Linked DNA regions of Pokkaliibacter sp. MBI-7. The protein of the gene in region 1 binds, or shares a complex with, the protein of each later gene. Links are inferred from orthologs where the notes say so. Each region holds a gene or a part of one and is shown in the gene's direction. Other genes may lie near its edges. The genes, in order: tsaE and tsaD.

What was found.
Region 2: the proteins of tsaE (region 1) and tsaD are in contact, whole or in part, in a crystal structure (PDB 6N9A), measured with the Thermotoga maritima proteins. The link is inferred for Pokkaliibacter sp. MBI-7 from one-to-one orthologs. Residues at the interface, in WP_004082108.1 of Thermotoga maritima: Leu37, Gly38, Lys46, Lys57, Val59, Lys60, Ser61, Thr63, Phe64, Thr65, Leu66, Met67, Val69, Pro71, Tyr82, Arg83, Leu84, Asp86, Asp88, Phe89, Asp93, Ile128, Asp130, Glu131, Arg134; in WP_004082750.1 of Thermotoga maritima: Cys10, Asp11, Arg49, His50, Leu82, Gly84, Gly135, Gly136, Glu154, Thr155, Leu156, Asp157, Asp158, Ser159, Glu162, Asp165, Lys166, Arg169, Leu170, Tyr175, Lys213, Thr214, Leu217, Tyr218, Gln221, Arg222, Asn324.

The regions. Positions count from the first base shown.
Region 1 is NZ_JARVTG010000001.1:1,446,347-1,454,021, reverse strand. Bases 4,742-7,504 are described here. They hold tsaE (tRNA (adenosine(37)-N6)-threonylcarbamoyltransferase complex ATPase subunit type 1 TsaE), read left to right. Parts: upstream 4,742-5,755; coding sequence 5,756-6,253; downstream 6,254-7,504. Other genes in these bases: QCD60_RS06590 (N-acetylmuramoyl-L-alanine amidase), read left to right, coding at 6,269-7,504; QCD60_RS06600 (NAD(P)H-hydrate dehydratase), read left to right, coding at 4,742-5,572. Also shown: QCD60_RS06620 (sulfurtransferase), read right to left, coding at 1-607; QCD60_RS06615 (HDOD domain-containing protein), read right to left, coding at 610-2,190; small ribosomal subunit biogenesis GTPase RsgA, read right to left, coding at 2,190-3,236; orn (oligoribonuclease), read left to right, coding at 3,444-4,016; more of QCD60_RS06600, read left to right, coding at 4,022-4,741; more of QCD60_RS06590, read left to right, coding at 7,505-7,675. UniProt on the Escherichia coli protein: Required for the formation of a threonylcarbamoyl group on adenosine at position 37 (t(6)A37) in tRNAs that read codons beginning with adenine.
Region 2 is NZ_JARVTG010000001.1:3,864,166-3,871,954, forward strand. Bases 48-2,924 are described here. They hold tsaD (tRNA (adenosine(37)-N6)-threonylcarbamoyltransferase complex transferase subunit TsaD), read left to right. Parts: upstream 48-907; coding sequence 908-1,942; downstream 1,943-2,924. Other genes in these bases: QCD60_RS17045 (GatB/YqeY domain-containing protein), read right to left, coding at 48-187; rpsU (30S ribosomal protein S21), read right to left, coding at 363-578; plsY (glycerol-3-phosphate 1-O-acyltransferase PlsY), read right to left, coding at 1,947-2,522; folB (dihydroneopterin aldolase), read left to right, coding at 2,699-2,924. Also shown: more of QCD60_RS17045, read right to left, coding at 1-47; more of folB, read left to right, coding at 2,925-3,055; folK (2-amino-4-hydroxy-6-hydroxymethyldihydropteridine diphosphokinase), read left to right, coding at 3,046-3,651; QCD60_RS17075 (hypothetical protein), read right to left, coding at 3,665-4,759; thiosulfate sulfurtransferase GlpE, read right to left, coding at 4,759-5,082; QCD60_RS17085 (symmetrical bis(5'-nucleosyl)-tetraphosphatase), read right to left, coding at 5,160-5,981; Co2+/Mg2+ efflux protein ApaG, read right to left, coding at 6,160-6,540; 16S rRNA (adenine(1518)-N(6)/adenine(1519)-N(6))-dimethyltransferase RsmA, read right to left, coding at 6,537-7,406; 4-hydroxythreonine-4-phosphate dehydrogenase PdxA, read right to left, coding at 7,403-7,789.

The DNA.
Region 1 (7,675 bases):
GTTTCAGCCGTGGCAGTTGCTGATCCTGCAGCAGGTCGGTCCATTCCAGCCAGATGGCGCCGGGGATATGTCCGCCCTTGCTGGCGTTGACCACTTTCTCACCGGTGAACTCTTCGTGGGTGCGGGCATCCCAGACCGTCAGATGCTGGTGATTCAGCAGGTCTTGCAGTGTCGTGCGCACGGGCTCCACATAGGTGGCGGTGTAAAGCGTTGCTTCGCGGTGATGGCTGTCCTGCTCCAGATCGAAACCTGCAGTCACCCAGGCCGGTAGCTGGCCGTTGAGAACGGACACCTGCCGATGACCCAGCAGATGCAGGGTCCACAGCAGGCGGCCAGCCCAGGGGCCCATTTGATCGTCATAAGCTACCACCCAGGTATCGGGAGTCATGCCTACTGCAGAAAGCCGCTCGCTGAGCTGGGCTTCACTGGCGACGTAGTTCGGTACAGGGCCTTCTCCTCGCAGCAGCAAGGTAGCAGGGAAGTGAATCGCTCCAGGAATGTGGCCGCGCTGGTAGTTTTCGGCACTGGAAAGATCAAGGATCAGTAATTGCGGAGCGTGCAACTGACGATGCAGTGCCTCCGCCTCAATCAGGACAGGACAGGACATGATCAGGATCTCATCTGTTGGCGGGCGCGATAATAGAGGGTCACCCCCCGATTGGCGGCCTGCACCAGTTGACGAAAGGCGTTGTAATGCATGGGTCTGACGTCACCGTGCAGACCTGCATCGGCATAGACAACAGCAATCGGGCGTTTGCCCAGAAAAATCGACATCATAAAGAATTCTTGGGGATGACATAGCGACTGAAAAGCCTCAGGAAGCAGGCTCTGTACCTTGTCGCGATTTTTGTCATTCACCCACAGGCTGCCCGGCTGGCTGCACAGACGCTGGAAAATGCTGGCGGTGTGCAGGGACTGGCGAAAGTGCTTGAAGGCTTCAACACCGCTATCGCCGGCAGCAAGACGACCTGCAATCTCCTTGCTGTCCTGACTGGTCATCAGGATGGCGCAACGCTGCAAACCGATACCATCATGCATGCCTTCGAGCAGGCCCTGCATGATGGCCCCCAGCGAACTGAGCTGCTTATCGGCATTGTTGAGCTGGAACAGCCTGTCCTGATAGTGGCGCTCGTCAAACAGTTTGCCCGGTAGCATGCGCTGCTGGGCCTGAGGGCGCGCCGTCACGGTTCTGTTGCCCTGCTGGTGCGGCATACGGTAGGCAATAGGCTGGTCATCCGGTGCCATGATCAGACGGCTGGCAGGTGCAATGATGCCCGGCGTGGCGTAGGCTGCTGCTGCGATAACGGCTGTACGGTGGCAGCGGGCGCTGGCTTCTTCTCTGGTCAGGCGCAGCACATCACCAATGATCGGCATCAAACGGTCCATACCCTGACCGTACCAGCCAAAATGGGCGGTATGGGCAACCCAGTTGGCCATCTTGGCCAGCATCCACGGGGCGTGCACCAGATGGTTGAGCATACGCTCCTGATCGGGGTTCAGCTCATCGCCTCTTGCGCGACGATGCAGGCTGCTGAGCAGGCGCTTGTCCGATGCATTTTCCATATCGAGGGCATTGACCAGCACTTCCGGTAACTGCCAGCGTAATGCCAGTCCGTGGGCGATTGCCTGCGCCGGGCAACCCAGTACATTGCTTTCTGCCAGAATGGGATCCAGTTGCTGTTCATGAATCAGGCCGTGGACCTGGCTGATGGCATCAGGTGCGAAGCGCCACAGACTCCAGTGAATAAAGCCGTATAACATGCCTGCCGCGTAAAGCTGGGCAATCTGTGTCGGGCGCAGTTGTTTGGCCCAGTCGCGAGCCTGAAAGGCAGCATGCAGTGAGTTGGCAACGGCATACAGATACTGGCGATGGGCCACGCTCTGGTTGTTCATCTGCAGTACCGGGGCGTTGTCCAGTACTTCACGGATACGCTGCAGGCCAAGACTGCTGAGTGCGTGGTCAAGGGTGCGGATGTCCGTTTCCTGATTGTTGTTGAGCTGATTGGCGTGTCGCAGCAGATGCAGGCTTAACACAGGGTCTGCCTGCAGGGCGGGGGCCAGCTCCATCAATGCGACGTCAGGGCGGCGCAGCTGATGTAACAGAAACTGTCGGCTATGGGCCATGATGGGTAGTGGCTTGTCGGCCAGAAATTCCACCCATTGCTCTGCACCATAGGGAGAGTCACTCATTACTCGGTCTCCAGACGCAGTTGCGCCTCTTCATCCAATGAATTGAGAATTTGTTGATAGCTCAGCATCCGCGGCGGGCTGATCGCCCCTTCTTCCAGTGCTTTGCGCAGCGCACAGCCTGGCTCACGATCATGGCGGCAGTCACGGAAACGACAATGGCCGAGGAAGGGGCGAAACTCTGCAAAGCCTTCCAGCAGCTCATCAGGACTCAGGTGCCAGAGAGCAAATTCGCGAATTCCCGGAGAGTCGATCAGGTCGCCACCACTGGGAAAGTGGAACAGGCGGGCTGTGGTGGTGGTGTGAGTACCTTTGCGGGTGCCTTCGGAAAGGGCACCGACGCGCAGATCCACCCCAGGCAGCAACTTGTTGATCAGGGATGATTTGCCGACGCCTGACTGGCCAACAAAGACGCTGATATGACCTTTGAGGCTGTCAATCAGCAAGTCCAGACCATGGTCCGCTTTGGTGCTGGCACGCATGACCTGATAGCCGATTTGCTCATAGCGTTGCAACAGGGACTCCAGTGCGTCGCGGTTGCTATCGTTGATCAGGTCGGTCTTGTTGAGCAGCAGAATGGGGCGAATGTCACTGAGTTCTGCCGCCACCAGATAACGGTCGATCAGATTGGCGTAGGGCGTGGGCTCAGGGGCAATGGTAATGATGATCAGATCGATATTGGCCGCCACCGCCTTCAGTTCACCATGCGGGGTGGGGCGTTTTAGCACGCTGCTGCGTGGCATATTGGCCACCACCACGCCCTCATCAGGGCCAGGTCGCCAGATGACATCGTCACCAGTCACCAGTGGCTCAAGGTTGGCGCGCAGGTAGCAGCGCATCTGTTGCCCCTGCAATTCCCCATCGACCGCCTCCACGTCCACCTGGCGACCATAATGAGCAATCACCCGACCTCGGATTTCCGGGCCTAGTTCTCCGGCATTGAGCTGAGCGCTGAAACGCTCCTCATGCTGATGAGCGCGCTGTACCCGCTCATCCTGGATTTTCTTGATGCGCCAAGACTGGCGTCTGGTTAGGTTCCGTTTGCTCATCTGATCCTGAGGTGACAAAGCTGCTCGCGAGGGGGGATGCCGCTGCCGCGTGTTGAGAAGTAACCCAGCATTTTGCCTGACATCCTGACAAGGTGCCACGTTTGCCGCTGTGGGGAGGGGCCCTATGTGTTACCACAGGTGCCTCCTGCGCTCAGGCTGGTTAGAATAGGGCGCAATTGTGAGTATGTTTAGAGGTGGGAGAGCAGTATGGCGGCGGACAATCGTTGGGTATGGATGGATCTGGAAATGACCGGTCTGAACCCTGAACAGGACCGTATTCTGGAGTTGGCAGTACTGATCACCGATTATGACCTCAACGTAGTTGCTGAAGGCCCGGTGTGGGTCGTGCATCAGAGCGATGATGTGCTCAATGGGATGGATGAGTGGTGTACCCGCACCCATGGCGAGTCAGGTCTGACCGAGCGGGTGCGCAACAGTACGCTGGATGAGGCTGGCCTGCAGGCTGCTCTGCTTGAGTTTTTGCAGTCCCATGTGATGGCAGGAAGCTCCCCTCTGTGTGGCAACTCCATCTGGCAGGATCGCCGCTTTATTGCCCGATATCTGCCAGAGGTGGATCAGTATCTGCATTACCGCATGATTGATGTCAGTACGCTGAAAGAGCTGGCCAAGCGCTGGCAGCCCGAGATGCTCAAAGGATTCCGCAAACTGGGTTCGCACCAGGCGCTGACCGATATTCAGGAGTCCATCGCTGAATTACGCTTTTACCGTGAGCATTTTCTGATTCCTGCTGCAGAGCAGGCATCCAGCGATCAGAACTAAGGGCCATGACGATCAGTATCACAACCAGTGAAAGCATTGCCGTGATGGAACGGTTGCCGGAAGCAATCTACGCTGCGAAAACCCTTCGCCAGCTTGATCAAGAGGCTGCCCTGGCTCTGGGAATTACCGGATTCGAGCTGATGTGCCGCGCTGCCGAGGCGGCTTTTGTGCAGCTGCGCAGTGAGTGGCCGGATGTGCGCAGGCTGACGGTTGTTGCTGGCAAGGGGAATAACGGTGGTGATGGGCTGGTGCTGGCTGGTCTGGCACTCAAACAGCACTGGCAGGTGCAGCTGCTGCTTCCTCTGGCGCTGACGCAATACCTTGAAATGTTACAGGGCGAGGCCGCAGAGGCCTGGCAATGGCTGCAGCACCAGCAGCTGTCCGGGTTGTTGATGATTCACGACGGGGGCGAATTGCCAGACTGTCATGGTGAGCTGGTCGTTGATGCCTTGCTGGGGACCGGACTTGCGGGAGAGGTGCAGGGGCGATATGCGGCACTGATCGACTGGATCAATGCCACAGGCAAGCCTGTTCTGGCGCTGGATATTCCCTCAGGGCTGGAGTGTGACAGTGGCAACGTGCTCGGGCGCGCTGTGCTTGCCAGTCACACCGTTACCTTTATCGGTATGAAAGCAGGCCTTCTGACCGGACAGGGCGCGGCCTATGCAGGGCAGGTGCATTGTCATGGTCTGGGGACGCCGGAGCACGTATATGCCCACCACGTACCGCTGTTGCAACGTGTGACACCGTCGCAGTGCAAGCAGGTGTTGCCACCCCGACCTCGTGACGGTCACAAGGGCATGCACGGTCATGTGCTGATTCTTGGCGGGAATCTGGGTATGGCGGGGGCCGCGCTGCTGGCCGGTCGCAGTGCCTTGCGCAGTGGCGCTGGTCTGGTGAGTGTTGTTACCCGCCATGAGCATGTGCCTGCTTTTATTGCTTCCCAGCCGGAATTGATGGTGCAGGGCGTGCGTAATGGTTTGGAAGCTCAGGCCTGGATAGCTCGCGCTGATGTGCTGGTAATCGGCCCTGGGCTGGGTCGTGATGCCTGGGCCGAGCAGTTGTTGCAGCAGGCTTTGGCGTCGGCCAAACCGCTGGTCATTGATGCCGATGCTTTGCACCTGCTCAAGCATAAGCACTGGCGCCCCTCTGGCCCCTGGGTGATGACTCCCCATCCCGGTGAGGCGGCTATGCTGTTGGACCGTAACACGACGGTGATACAACGTGAGCGCCTGCAGGCGCTGGCAGACTTGCAGCAAACCTACGGTGCGACAGTCGTGCTCAAGGGGAAAGGCACCCTGATTGCTTCCCCAGGTGCGATAAGCCAGCTGGTCAGCGAAGGTAATCCTGGCATGAGTGTGGCCGGTATGGGTGACATTCTGGCTGGGATGATTGGCAGTCTGTTGGCACAAGGGCTGACGCCATCTGCGGCTGCCGCGGTTGGAGCGAGTATTCATGGGCGAGCTGGTGATCTGGCGGCTCTGGAGCGTGGCGAACGTGGCTTGCTGGCAACCGATCTGCTTCCTTATATCCAGCAGCTGGTTAATCCACTCTGAGAATGTGCTCGTTATCTGTCTGGTATTGGTCGCTCGGTGTCGAAAAGTCCTTCGGAATGCTCGTTTGGGGTTGCTAAGCTTCGCTTCTTCAGCGCTTTTTGTTTTGAGTGACCGGCCAGAGCGGCTGAGGTCGTGAACATGTTCTCGGGCTGAGTCTGTTTTTCTGAAATGTTGGAAGATGTTATGAGTTCAGTGTCTTTTCCTCCTCAGGTGCAACCCCTGATTGTGCGGGTTGCTGATGAGGCGGCCATGTTGATGTGGGCCGCGCAGCTGGCAGCGGAGCTTAAACAGGGCGCTGTGGTTTATCTGCACGGCAATCTCGGCATGGGCAAGACCACCCTGAGCCGCGGCGTGTTGCATGCCCTTGGACATCAGGGCGCCGTGAAGAGCCCTACCTATACGCTGGTAGAACCTTATGAGCTTGCAGAGGTGCAGGCCTATCACTTTGACCTTTACCGTCTGGCTGATCCGGAAGAGCTGGAGTTCATGGGGATAAGGGATTATTTCGATGCTCAGTCGCTGTGCCTGGTTGAGTGGCCGGAGAAAGGCGCGGGTATTCTGCCCCGTCCTGATCTGGAAATCTGCCTGAGCCGATGGCAGGATGGTCGGGAACTGGAAGTATCCGCCACCTCTGAACGGGGTGTGCAGATGTTAAATGCGTTGAGTGCGCTACATCCCTAGAGTGACAACCCTGAGATGAAAAAACCTTGGCTGCATGGGTGGCTTCTGGGACTGTTTGGCTGGCTGCTGATTGGCAGTGCCTGTGCCCAGACCGCGGATATCCTTAATGTGCGTATCTGGCAGGCGCCCGATAACACACGTCTGGTATTCGATCTCAGTGCTCCTGTTCAGTACAAGGCGTTTCAGGTGGAAAATCCCAACCGACTGGTGCTGGATATCAGTAACAGCGTTATTCATGCCGATCTTGCTGCGCTGGACATCAAGGGTTCGCTGATCGAAGGACTACGTTCAGGGATTCAGGATGGCACTACTACCCGCATCGTGATCGACCTCAAGCAGAAATTACCGTTCAGGGACTTCAGTCTGGCGCCCAATAAGCAGTACGGTAATCGCCTGGTGGTCGACCTGCTGACCCCCGATTCTGCTGCTCCCGTTATTGCTTCTGCCGTTGTCAGCGCTCCTTCGGTACCGGCCGCCGTTCAGACGACATCTGTGAGTACTAATCCGTCCTCCCCTAACAGTGCTGTTCCGGTAGTAACTGCAACTCCCGTTGTCGGGTCATCCAGCGTAAACAATCAGCCAAAACCCGTGGCGCCCGTGAGTTCGCCTTCCCCAGGCACTAATGGCGGTGCAGTTCCGGTGGTAAGCACTGCCCCGGTGCAGGTCGTCAGCACCAGCGTTATACCGCCCAGTGCACCCGCTGCCCCTGTCATACAGGCGCAGCCGCTGAAGTCTGAGAACTATCGTGACATTATCATCGCAGTCGATGCAGGGCACGGCGGCGAAGATCCGGGAGCTATCGGTGCCGGAGGGTTAAGAGAGAAGGATGTGGTGCTGTCGATTGCACGCCAGCTCGCACAGATGCTCGACAAGGAGCCGGGCTTCAAGGCTTATCTGACTCGCCGTGGTGACTACTATGTGGATTTGCGTAAACGTACTCGCCTGGCACGCGAAGCCAATGCGGACATGTTTGTGTCCATTCATGCGGATGCCTTCAAGAATGACAGTGCACGTGGCGCATCAGTGTGGACGCTATCTGAGCGGGGGGCGACCAGTGAAATGGGGCGCTGGCTGGCGCAGACGGAAAATAATGCTGACCTGATTGGTGGCGTCGGTGGTGTCAGTCTGGATGATAAGGACGAAGTGCTGGCGGGTGTACTGCTGGATTTGTCCATGACAGGCACACTCAAGCTGAGTGATCAGGTGGGTAAGGATGTGCTGGGGCAGGTTGGGCGTATTGCTCGGTTGCACAAGAATCATGTCGAGCGGGCAGGCTTTGTGGTGCTGAAGTCGCCTGATATCCCCTCCATTCTGGTTGAAACGGGCTTTATCTCCAACTCCCATGAGGCGTCGCAACTGCGTACCAAGAGCTATCAGCAGCAGCTGGCGACCTCTATTTTCAACGGTATCAAGCATCACTTC
Region 2 (7,789 bases), 2.4 Mb from region 1 along the record:
GCTGCTTCTGCATTTTGTCCAGCACGGCAAGAATGCGGGCGTCATCAAGTTCGATTCGTTCGTCAACTTCAATGCGTTTAATGTCAGCCAGCATCAGACGGATGGTGCCCAGGCGTTTCTGGTCACGTGCACGCATCGCTGCTTTCATTGCTTCAGTGATGCTGTGTTTCAATCCGGTATCTGACATGCTCATATCCACACATTGGGGTGAATTCTGTCATCAGGCCGTTCGGCAGTTGGCCGGAACGACTGAAGTATCTATGTTGCCAACGACATTCAGTCGCTGCGGTATGCTTGGCTTTCGCCTTGCTTCGCTAGGCATCTGTCACCAGCAGCGGGACAGGCTTGCTTGCAGCTGTAACTTAGTACAGACGCTGCATGCGACGCTGTTCACGAGACAGCTTTTTCAGGTGACGCTTAACAGCAGCGGCAGCTTCACGCTTACGGATAGTAGTGGGCTTTTCGTAGCATTCGCGGCGACGAACTTCAGCCAGAACACCTGCTTTTTCGCAGGAACGCTTGAAACGACGCAGGGCTACGTCAAACGGCTCGTTATCTTTAACTTTTACGCTAGGCATTTAACTTCCTTCGTATGGTTGGTTTAAAAAAATAACGCCCAGAAACGGGCGCGGTTATTCTAGATGCCTCAGCGCTAACTGTAAACTCTTGCCTGTTGCTCTTGTTGTTAAACTTGCTTGCCTACTACGCTAATTGCTGCAAGTGAACGTGTTAATCTCGTGACAAGCGCCTTTGGCTCCCCATACGGTGCTGGTATGATAGCGCCCTGTTATTCGGCGTGAACCCCTTCCTGGACTTGCTCCGTTGCCATATGCGAGGCGCGCTCAAGCCGTCATTGATGTGGTTTACACGCCTCCTTTTATCTATTCACGGTTTTTTGGGCCAACTCATGCGTGTACTAGGTATCGAAACCTCCTGTGATGAAACAGGGGTGGCGATTTTTGATTCAAAGCATGGCTTGTTGGGCGATGCGTTATTTTCTCAGGTGGAAATGCATGCCGAGTTTGGCGGTGTGGTTCCGGAACTGGCTTCGCGAGATCACGTACGCAAGTTATTACCGCTGGTCAGTGAGGTATTTGCTCAGGCACGTTTGCCTCGCGGTCAGATTGATGGTGTGGCCTATACCGCCGGCCCAGGCTTAATCGGTGCCCTGCTTGTCGGTGCATCCACTGCCCGCAGTCTGGCAATGGCCTGGGGTGTCCCTGCTATCGGTGTGCATCACATGGAGGGACACCTGCTGGCGCCGATGCTGGAAGATAATCCTCCCACTTTTCCTTTTCTGGCGTTGCTGGTGTCTGGTGGACATACCCAACTGGTGAGGGTCGATGGTATTGGCCGTTACCGTTTGATGGGTGAGTCTCTGGATGATGCTGCCGGTGAGGCATTCGATAAGACTGCCAAGATGTTGGGGCTAGGCTATCCTGGCGGACCTCGTGTCGCTGCATTGGCAGAGCAGGGTGTGGCTGGTCGCTTCACTTTTCCCCGGCCCATGACCAACCGGCCAGGTCTTGATTTTAGCTTTAGCGGACTGAAAACGTCGGTGCTAAATACGGTCACTGATCATCAGCAGCAGGGAATGCTGGAGCAGCAAACCCAGGCTGATATCTGCTGGGCATTTCAGGATGCTGTGGTGGATACATTGGTCATCAAATGTAAGCGCGCTTTACAGGAAGCACGTTTGAAACGTCTGGTCATTGCTGGTGGTGTCAGTGCTAACAAGGCGCTGCGTGAACGACTGGAAGCTGCTTTACGCCCCATGCAGGGCGAAGTGTTTTATGCCCGGCCAAGGTTTTGCACCGATAATGGCGCTATGATCGCCTACGCGGGCTGCCAGCGACTGCTGGCAGGAGAGCGACAGGATTTGCAGGTGCAGGTTCGTCCACGCTGGCCACTGAGTGAGTTGACGCCGCCCTCTGCTGGCTGAGCTGCTATTTGGGTGGCAGATGCCAGCTGCGCCAGTTGTCGCCATGACGGAGCATCAAAATGGTGCATAAAGCCAGCATCAACGGCAGATAGGCTGGTGCCAGCCAGTAGCCTAGCGCCGGCGCTGCTAAGGCCGCACAAAGTGCTCCACCAGAGGAGCGTTGCAGTAGTCGTGCCCCTGCCAGCCAGCAAAGTAACAAACTGACAGCCAGAGGCAGGCTGATTGCCAATATGCTGCCGAAGGCTGTCGCTACGCCTTTCCCACCGGTAAGGCCAAAAAAAACTGGGAACAAATGACCCACTACGGCAGCCAGGGCCACTAAACTCAGGCCCCATGGTGAAAAATGCAAGTAGCCGGCGGTTATCGTGGGGATGGCGCCCTTGCTGACATCGCCACAAAGGGTCAGCAGGGCAGGTAGCTTGCCACCCAGGCGTAAAACATTGGTTGTGCCGGGATTGCCGGAACCATGTTGGCGTGGGTCTGGCAGGTTAAAGCAACGACAGATCAAAATCGCTGAGTTCATCGAGCCAAGCAGATAGGCCAGAATAAGCAAGGCGGCTAAGACCTGGAGTTCGGGCAAGGTGGTTTCCTCGGCCAGTTGTTATCTTCAGGGTGCTCTATCTGCCCCTTGCGGTTGCCACGACGCTGAACTCGTGGCGGCGAATTGTGGCCATCTGGCTACAGCAAGGCTCGTGTGGGAGCCAGTTCAGGGCCTAGCATACGTGCCAGTCGCACAAACGTCATCTGAGGATGGGCATGGACAAAGTATTTATTCGTGGCCTGGCGATCGAAACCCTGATCGGTGTGTTCGACTGGGAGCGGGAGATCAGACAGTGGCTGTTACTGGATCTGGATCTGGGAACGGACATTCGCCCTGCAGCCAGCGGTGACGATATCAACTGCACGCCAAGCTACAAGGAGGTGGCTGATCGCCTGCACGAGTTTGTTGGCGGTAGTGAGTTTCAGTTAGTGGAAACGCTGGCAGAAGAAGTGGCCCATTTGCTCATGCGTGAGTTTCGCTTGCCGTGGATACGCGTTCGGGTAGCGAAGCCTGGAGCAGTGATCAGCGCCGCTGAAGTTGGAGTGGAAATTGAGCGGGGTGAGTGGCGTTGATCAGCGTATTTGTCAGTTTGGGCTCCAACCAGCAGCGTGAATTTCACCTTGCTCAAGGTCTGGATGAGTTGCGGCAGCATTTTGGTGATTTGCTGCTGTCCTCAGTCTATGAAAGCCCGGCTGTAGGCTTCAACGGCCCTGCGTTTTTCAACATGGTGGTCGGCTTCACCACTGAGCTGCCGCTGGATGCTCTGGCAGCCAGACTGCGCGAGATTGAGTTGCGCCATGGTCGACCCAGTGATGCTGTGAAGTTCAGTTCGCGTACCCTGGACATCGATATCCTCACCTATGCTGACTGGCATGGTCGCTTTGCGACGCTCAGCCTGCCGCGCAAGGATTTGTTGAGCTACGCTCATATGCTCCTGCCCATGGCCGAGGTGGCGGGGGCGATGTTACATCCGGGTGGTGCTGATGACTATCAGACCTGTTGGCGGCAGTTCAGTGATACCGCACAGCGTATCTGGACCGTAGACTATCAGTGGCAAGGGCGGGTCATTTCCCAGCAAGGCAGCGTTATCTGGCCTGAAGCCGCTGCCATGATTTTGCCTGCTGAGTTACCTGGGGAGCTTTGGCAGCCGCTTACAAGTAACGACTGACCTACCCATGTCACTAGTGGCTTTGCAAGATAGCCAGTCGCTCACTGCGAATGCGCAGAGCCAGATCTTTGCCTTTTAGTCCCAGTGCAAGCAGTGGGGCAACATCTACTGTTTTGATATGCGCCAGGCGCATTTGCCAATTCTGAATAGCGTCAGCGGCCTGCACAGGCTGCCCGCGGAATACGGCGAGTGTTGGCAGGCATGCCAGAAACTGAGCAAAACGCTCCGGCCGTCGCAGCGCATCACATCCCTCCAGAACCGTCAGCCAGTCTTCTGCACTGTTCGCCTGTAAGCAGGCAGAGCCTTGACGCAGCAGCAACTGTGCCAGCTGTCGCTCCTCATTAGGGACTTTCAGATGTTCAGCCCAGCGTTCAGGCTGTTCGCTCAACAGGCTCAGCAAGGCATAGCGACAAGCCAGCGGCAGTTGCGCAGTAACTGCGTGCTGCAATAGATCATCGCCCGTGTCGGGCCAGTCGCTGAGTCCCGGCAGAATACTGCTGAGAGCATTGGCTGTTGCCAGAACCTGGAAAAAGCATTCTGGTTTCGGCTCCATCAAGGCTCGGCTCATTTCTTTCCAGATGCGCTCTGGCACCAGGCTTTCCAGCTCGCCGGAGGCACTGATACTGCGCATCAACTCATTGGTTGCAGGCGCTACCTGAAAGCCCAGTTCGGCATAGCGGGCAGCAAAGCGGGCAACTCGTAAGATACGCAGCGGATCTTCGCTGAACGCAGGGGAGACATGACGGAGCTGACGAAGCTGCAGATCAGACTGACCACCATAAGGATCGACAATATGACCCTGGTCATCCATGGCCATGGCATTGATGGTCAGATCACGACGGGCGAGATCTTCTTCCAGACTGACATCAGGGCTGGCGTGGCAGACAAAGCCGGTATAGCCGCGTCCTGACTTGCGTTCGGTGCGAGCAAGGGCGTACTCCTCATGGCTGTGAGGGTGCAGAAACACGGGGAAATCCTTACCTACCTGGGTATAGCCCAATGACAGCATCTGCTCCGCGGTTGCACCGACCACGACCCAGTCCCGCTCCAGTACGGGGCGACCAAGCAGCGTGTCCCGTACGGCCCCACCGACCAGATAGATCTGCATCAGCTGTTACCTGTGGCAATGTCGGCAGGAAACAGTGTGCGCCATTCTTCAAAGCCGCCATCCATGCTGTAAACCTGTTCAAAACCGTGATTGGCCAGAAAACTGGCGGCGCCCTGGCTGCTGTGTCCGTGATAGCACACGACGATCAGGGGATGATCCGGGTCGGCGCTTTCCAGAAAGTGTTGCAGGTTTTCATTGCTCAATGCCGAAGCACCGGGAATATGGCCATTGCTGTAGGATACCGGATCACGAATATCCGCAACCTGTGCTCCGTTGCCAATCATGTCCTTAGCCTGGCTTGGGGAAATACGAGTGAAGTTCATGTGGGGGCTCCTGCAAAATCTGCTACGACCTTTGTGCCACTGACGGTGTCACGGAAAGCGGATGAAGCTAAGGTTGGTTAGTTTTCGATAGTTCTGGGTTGGCGACTCGGTACACTGAACAGGCGTTGGTCTTCGAGGCGCAGGGCGGTAAGGGAATTACCCCAGACGCACCCCGTGTCGAGGGCGAATACATCATGCATGCCGGTATGACCTACCAGTGCAGCCCAGTGGCCAAAGTATATGCGGTATCCTGCCCATTCCGGATTGGGGTAGTAGAACCAGGCACGATAGCCTGCTGGCGCTGCATTCAGCTCGCTTTTGCTCTTGAGTTCCAGTTCGCCACGCGGGCCGACAAAGCGCATACGGGTCAGATAGTTGGTAATGATGCGCCAGCGGGCGGGGCCGCTCAGATGCTCACGCCAGCAATCGGGCTGATTGCCGTACATGTTGGCGAAGTAGCGCAGGTAGTCGTCGCTGCGCAGTACGGCTTCCACTTCGCGTGCAAAGCCCAGAGCATCATCAGCGGACCAGATCGGTGGCAGGCCAGCATGAACCAGTACCTTGCGCTCTTCCAGGTGCAGCAGTGGCCGAAAACGCAGCCAGTCTAGGAGTTCATCGCAGTCCGGTGCAGCAAGAATGTCATCAATCGTATCACCGCGCTTGCAGGTGCCATGGCCATAGGCGACCGCCAGCAGATGCAGGTCATGATTGCCAAGTACCGTAATCACCTGACTGTCGAGTTGCTTGATCGCCCTCAATGTTGCCAGCGAACCTGGACCGCGATTGACCAGATCCCCGGTCAGCCACAGCCGGTCCGAAGCGGAAAACTGAATAAGGTCAAGCAGCGCCATCAGTTCCTGATAGCAACCCTGGATGTCACCAATAACGTAGGTGGCCATGCAACTCCTGCAGAGATAAAGAGTTAATCAATCACCATTGAGGTTGTCTTAGCATCTTGTGAGGTCGCAGCTATGTTGCTTGCGATCTTCCCGTGGCAGGTTAATGCAAGGCTACGCTCTGCTCAATGCAAGAATGTTGCCTTGCCAAAGGTGCTATGGGCTTAAAGTTGCTGTGGGTTTAATGCAACGCCATGGGCTTGGCCAGAGTAAAGGCTGGGATAGGGGCCTGGAACAGCTGGCCATCTTCGCCTTTCATTTCGTAATAACCACGCATGCTGCCAACAGCTGTCGCCAGCACGCAGCCGCTGCTGTACTGATAGCTGCTGCCGGGGGCGATCAGAGGTTGTTCCCCGACCACCCCCTTGCCTTTGACTTCCTGAATCTGCTGGTTGCCATCAGTGATAATCCAGTGGCGGTTCAGCAGTTGTGCAGCTTGTAGACCCGTATTGTGGATGGTGATGGTATAGCTGAAGACGAAGCGGTTTTCTTCGGGCACCGACTGGTCGCTCAGGTACTGCGTTTCCATATCTACCATGATGGGGGGCATCTCTGTACTCATTCTGCTGCTCCTGATCCGTCAGTGGTATGAGTGACTGGCGTAGGGTGGAGCTGAAAATACAGGTCACTGAGGCGCACGTAATCCTGCAGGCTCAAATGTTCGGGGCGATCTCCCGGGTTAATTCCCAGAGATTCAATATGCGATGCCTCCAGCAGGGGTTTGAGCGTATTGCGCAGGGTCTTGCGTCGCTGGCTGAAGGCCGTGCGCACCACCAGATCCAGAGCCGGTAGAGATTGTGCTGGGTGTGGCAGTTCTGTGTAAGGCGCCAGACGTACAATAGCTGAGTCGACCTTGGGGGGCGGGTTGAAAGCACCGGGCCCAACCAGGAACAAGGGCATAACCTGGCAGTAATACTGGGTCATGATACTCAGACGACCGTAATTGTTGTCGCCTGGCCCTGCTGCCATCCGCTCCACCACTTCCTTTTGCAGCATGAAGTGCATGTCCTTGATGCGACTCTGATACGACAGCAGATGGAAAATCAGCGGAGTCGATATGTTGTAGGGAAGGTTGCCAACAACCCGCAGTTGTTCAGCAGGTTCGTGCAGCAGACTGGAAAAATCGAATTTCAGCGCATCTGCCTCGTGTACTCTCAGCGTGTCCAGATGGCGAAACAGGTTGGTTCGCAGAATCGGGATCAGATCGCGGTCAAGCTCGACCACATCCAGCTGCCCGGCAGCCGCAATCAGGTCCTGAGTCAGTGCGCCCATGCCCGGGCCGATTTCGACAATACGCTGGCCGGGCTGAGGGTTGATAGCACGAATGATACGGCCGATGATGCCGGCGTCATGCAGAAAGTTTTGGCCGAAGCGCTTGCGGGCCTGAAAGCCGGGGCTCTTGTGCGTCCCAGAGTGTTTCGATGTCATAAATGCTCTTTGATAGCTGCCATGTGGGCAGCGTATTGCAGTGCCGTCGCCAGACTACCGGCATCGGCGCGTCCTGTTCCTGCCAGATCCAGCGCCGTGCCGTGATCTACGGAGGTTCGAATAATGGGCAGGCCCAGAGTGATATTGACGGCCTGGCCAAAGCCTTTGTATTTAAGCACGGGTAAGCCCTGATCGTGATACATCGCCAGCACAGCGTCAGCCTGTTGCAGGTGCTTTTCTGTGAACAGCGTGTCCGCAGGCAGCGGTCCGATCAGTTGTAGACCCTGCTGGCGCAGCCGCTCAAGACATGGTTCGATCACGTCGATCTCTTCTCGCCCCAGATGTCCGCCCTCTCCTGCATGAGGGTTGAGTCCGCACACCAG